Regions from separate parts of the Paenibacillus sp. EB106-05-06-XG162 genome, predicted to be linked through region 2. Evidence: riboswitches for the same ligand, from Rfam matches in the RefSeq annotation. Region 2 holds a riboswitch; the other holds the start of a gene.
The links. Region 2 has a riboswitch for FMN ahead of ribD (bifunctional diaminohydroxyphosphoribosylaminopyrimidine deaminase/5-amino-6-(5-phosphoribosylamino)uracil reductase RibD). Riboswitches for the same ligand answer to the same signal wherever they lie in the genome.

Region 1: it holds a riboswitch for FMN, as region 2 does, so the genes downstream of both, AC3WU2_RS29525 (DMT family transporter) here and ribD (bifunctional diaminohydroxyphosphoribosylaminopyrimidine deaminase/5-amino-6-(5-phosphoribosylamino)uracil reductase RibD) in region 2, are expected to answer to the same signal.

Annotation. Positions count from the first base shown of each region.
Region 1 is NZ_JBYTDT010000027.1:1,199-3,598, reverse strand. It holds gene AC3WU2_RS29530 (DMT family transporter) at 35-925, shown strand; FMN riboswitch at 989-1,137, shown strand; gene AC3WU2_RS29525 (DMT family transporter) at 1,334-2,302, shown strand.
Region 2 is NZ_JBYTDT010000004.1:129,241-131,640, reverse strand. It holds gene lysA (diaminopimelate decarboxylase) at 1-396, shown strand, start outside; gene AC3WU2_RS11755 (peptidylprolyl isomerase) at 550-981, shown strand; FMN riboswitch at 1,143-1,303, shown strand; gene ribD (bifunctional diaminohydroxyphosphoribosylaminopyrimidine deaminase/5-amino-6-(5-phosphoribosylamino)uracil reductase RibD) at 1,520-2,400, shown strand, end outside.

The DNA of each region.
Region 1 (2,400 bases), on a different contig from region 2:
TTTTAGCATGGTAGCGAGAGGGGGAAATGGCACCATGGGGAAGTCAACAAGGCTACAGTCGGCATTATTGCTAATATTTTTAATTACGGTATGGGGGATTAATTGGCCCCTTACGAAGATCGCCCTTGAGCATACACCGCCTGTGTTATTCTCCGGACTTCGAACATTGCTCGGCGGGATTTTCTTGCTGATTGTCGCATTGCCAAGATACCGCAAGCTCAAATTCCGCGAGACGTGGAAGATTTATTTGTTCGCCGCGTTGGTGAATGTCATTCTGTACTACGGACTACAGACGATTGGACTGAATTATCTGCCGGCAGGGCTGTTCTCGGCGATCGTGTTCCTCCAACCCGTTCTTGTCGGCGTATTCTCCTGGTTATGGTTAGGTGAATCGATGTATGGGTTGAAGCTCATAGGTCTTATTCTTGGATTCGCAGGGGTCGGCGTGATTAGTATGGGCGGGTTCAGCGGTGATCTTTCTGTTACAGGGATCTTGTTAGCCCTTGGCTCGGCACTGAGTTGGGCGCTAGGTACGATCTTCGTGAAGAAAGTAGCACCGATCGTCGATTCGATATGGCTTGTCACTCTGCAGCTCATCATTGGCGGTTTCGTGATGACTGTGGGCGGATCACAGTTCGAAAGCTGGGCGGATATCGACTGGAACTGGACCTTTGTTTTATGTTTGTTATTTATAGCGATCTTCGTCATTGCGGTAGGGTGGATCGTGTTCTATTATCTGATCGATACGGGTGAGGCAGGGAAAGTGGCGTCGTTTACTTTTCTAATCCCGCTAGTGGCGATTCTAATTGGAACGGTATTCTTGAATGAACCCTTTACCCTATCACTGCTTGTTGGGCTTGTGCTCATTCTCGTCAGTATTTATTTCGTGAATAGACCGCGGCAGAGCGTGATGAAAATCACTTGAAATATTTCGTGAACGTGTATAATCTTAATTATAAGTTTTCAAATAATAAAAATTTAAATGAATAAGGATCTTCGGGGTAGGGTGCAATTCCCAACCGGCGGTGATGTTCCTCGTAGAACGCAGCCCGCGACTCCTCATGCTGAACTTGGCGTGGGGACTGACTTGGTGAGAATCCAAGGCCGACGGTAAAGTCCGGATGGTAGAAGATCATCAAAAAAGCGTGCTGGAGTAGCGCTATATTCCTGCATGTTTATTTGATCAGCCCCGTTTGCGTACATGGTTGTGCGCTTGCGGGGCTATTATGATTTTCGGGGCCTCCGCAAAGTACCTGAATCAGCTTCAAGTCAAGTCACTACTTTGTGGGGTTTCCTTACCGCTTCGTTCCTGTATTCAGAAGAGGAGTTCACTATGAATGCTACAGAATTATCCGTTCCACGTACTTCACGATTCAATGCTGGATTCTGGCTCGTCGTGCTCGGCGCTGCGCTATGGGGTGTTGATCCACTCTTCCGCGTCATCCTGCTTAAATGGCTGACGTCCACGCAAATTGTATTGCTCGAGCATATTATTCTGTTCTTCGTTGCTGCGCCAGTCTTATGGCGGCATCGGACGGAACTGCAGGGGATTGGATGGCGTCGTGTCTTCGCTCTCTTATTCGTGTCTTGGGGCGGGTCCGCGATCGCGACGATCCTGTTCACCCAGGGGCTTATGCATGGAGACCTGAATGCCGTGCTATTACTGCAGAAGCTGCAGCCATTGTTCGCGATTGTTTTGGCTAGAGTGATTCTGAAGGAAGTATTGCCGAAATACTTTGGATTCCTATTCATTCTTGCTTTGTTAGGTACGTATTTATTGACGTTCGGATGGACCTTGCCGTTCGGGCATGTGAATGATTTTGTTCAGGTTGGAAGTCTCTTGTCGCTTGGGGCTGCTGCGTTATGGGGAGGTTCCACGGTGATGGGGAGCTATCTGCTACGAACAATGAAATATGAGACGGTTACCTCGCTTCGTTTCGCATTAGCACTACCGCTGCTCATTATCGTTACGCTATCTGAGGGACAGAGCTGGAACCTGTCGATCGGAACGCTTGATGCATCACTCGTCTTCATTAATCTATTATTGCAGGCTTTATTGCCTGGTTTGCTAAGTTTGCTGCTCTATTATAAAGGATTGGGTACGACGAAAGCTTCCTATGCAACACTCGCAGAACTTAGCTTTCCGATGGTAGGGGTATTGATCAACTGGATCGTGTTCCAACAAGTCGTGACTTGGACGCAGCTGCTTGGATTTGTGTTCATTTGGTTCACGCTGTTCTATATTTCCCGCCAGAAGCAAGAAGTGGCTCCAAGTCAGACGTTGCAATCCGCGCAGGCCTAGGTTACTAAGGGGCATTCTGGGATGTTGACAATGGAGAGCATTACCACTATACTTCAATTAAGTTAGTTAATAACTTAAATTATGTGTGTGGAAGTGAG
Region 2 (2,400 bases):
CCTGGTGTACGTAAATATGTCGCTGTTGATGGCGGCATGACGGACAACCCGCGCCCAGCGCTGTATGAATCCAAATATGAAGCGATTCTAGCGAATCGTGCTAATGAAGAGACGGTTGAGACCGTATCAATCGCTGGGAAATGCTGCGAGAGCGGTGATATGTTGATCTGGGATTTAGACTTGCCAAAAGTGAACAGCGGGGATCTGCTTGCTGTTGCTTGTACAGGAGCGTATAACTATGCGATGGCGAGCAATTACAACCGGATTCGTCGCCCATCTGTTGTGTTCGCAAAGGATGGGCAAGCGGACATCGTGGTTGCACGTGAATCGTTCGATAATATCGTCGGGAATGACATGATTCCTGAGCGGATGAAGAAAGTAGCTCTAACGAAATAATCGTAATTGAGAGTTCACAGGGGCCCCCTTCGGTAGAAGGGAGGCCGTTTTATGTTTTTCAATGGAACTTTCATAGAAGTTTTGCTTCTCCAGCCTATTCATAGTAAACTAAGGTGTAGATTTTTACATAACAAATAAGGAGTGTTCTATACAATGGCTAAACAAGCAAACATCAAAATGGCGAATGGCGCAGAAGTTGTAATTGAATTATTCGAAAAGGATGCGCCGAATACAGTAGCGAACTTCGAAAAATTAGCGAATGAAGGGTTCTATAACGGACTTACGTTCCACCGTGTTATTCCTGGATTCGTCGCGCAAGGCGGATGCCCAAAAGGAACAGGAACAGGCGGCCCTGGATACACAATTAATTGCGAAATTAATCCGAACAAACACGAGCGCGGTGCACTTGCTATGGCCCATGCAGGCCGTAACACAGGCGGCAGCCAATTCTATATCGTGTATCAACCACAACCGCATTTGGATGGACAACATACTGTATTTGGTAAAGTTGTATCAGGTATGGAGCATGTCGATACATTCAAAGGCCAAGACCGTATGGAAACGGTTCAAGTGACTGAAGTCTAAATTTTAGCATACATAAGATCCCGTAGGCATTGGCTTGCGGGGTTTTTGTTTTATGTGGAGGCTTGAGGATCATCTCTCTATAACATGGTTCAGGCCTTCTTGCAGTGATGGATGTGCTTGCTTTTTGTAAGCGCAGATGATAAGCTGTGTGAGAAAATGTGATGTTCCTTCGGGGTAGGGTGAAATTCCCAACCGGCGGTGATACGAGCGTAAAACTCGTGAAGTCCGTGACCCGGATCCATGTCTTGGCAGCAAGACGGGTGAAGGCTGACTCGGTGTAAATCCGAGACCGACAGTAAAGTCTGGATGGGAGAAGGAAACGAAAGACACAGAATCGAATCTGCGGGAGTTCACGCGCTTTTTTTATAAAAGGCAATTGCGTTGACTTTATTTGGTGACGTCTATTTAAAGATGAATCAGGATTCGTTTCATAGGTATGAGTCTGACGTTGAACCGAACTTCTAACCCCTTGGGCATGCACCAAGGGGTTTTTTGCCATGCTAAGAAGAGAACTGGAGAGAGAAAGGTGGGGATGAGGGTGGAAGTCATGAATGATGCATTTTATATGCGACTTGCACTTCAAATGGCTGAGAGAGCCGTTGGCCAGACGGGAATTAATCCGGTTGTTGGATGTGTTGTTGTCAAGGACGGGCGTGTTGTCGGGCTCGGTACGCATCTGCAGCGCGGCACGGGGCATGCTGAAGTCCATGCACTGAATATGGCGGGAGCAGAAGCTGCAGGAAGTACCGCATATGTGACGTTGGAGCCTTGTAGTCACTATGGAAAGACGCCGCCTTGCAGTGAACGGTTGATCCGTGAAGGCGTGAAACGCGTCGTTGTCGCTTGTCTAGATCCGAATCCACAAGTTGCGGGGACAGGGATCGAAATGCTACGTTCGCATGGGATCGAGGTTGTAGTAGGTATCTTGGAAGCTGAAGCGATCAAACTCAATGAGAAATTTATTAAATATATAACGACAAGACGTCCATTCGTAACGCTGAAGACAGCGAGCACATTAGATGGCAAAGTTGCATCAAAGACTGGCGATAGCAAGTGGATCTCGAACGAGATGGCTCGCGAAATCGTACATACACTCCGCCATCAGCATCAAGGCATTATGGTCGGGATCGGAACCCTACTCGCGGACGATCCAAGTCTAACGACTCGACTGCCAGTACCAGGTCTGCATCCAACACGAATCGTTGTGGATTCGAAGCTTCGTATTCCGAAGGATGCTAAAGTCCTTCAGGATGGGGTTGCGCCAACGATTATTATTACAACGGATCAGGCAAATCCGGAACGTGTACGAGAGATTGAAGCGCAAGGGGCTACCGTGCTTCGCTGCGGCACAGGTGACCATGTCGATGTAGCACTAGCGATGGATCGATTGGGCGAGCTGGAGATCAGCTCGATATTGCT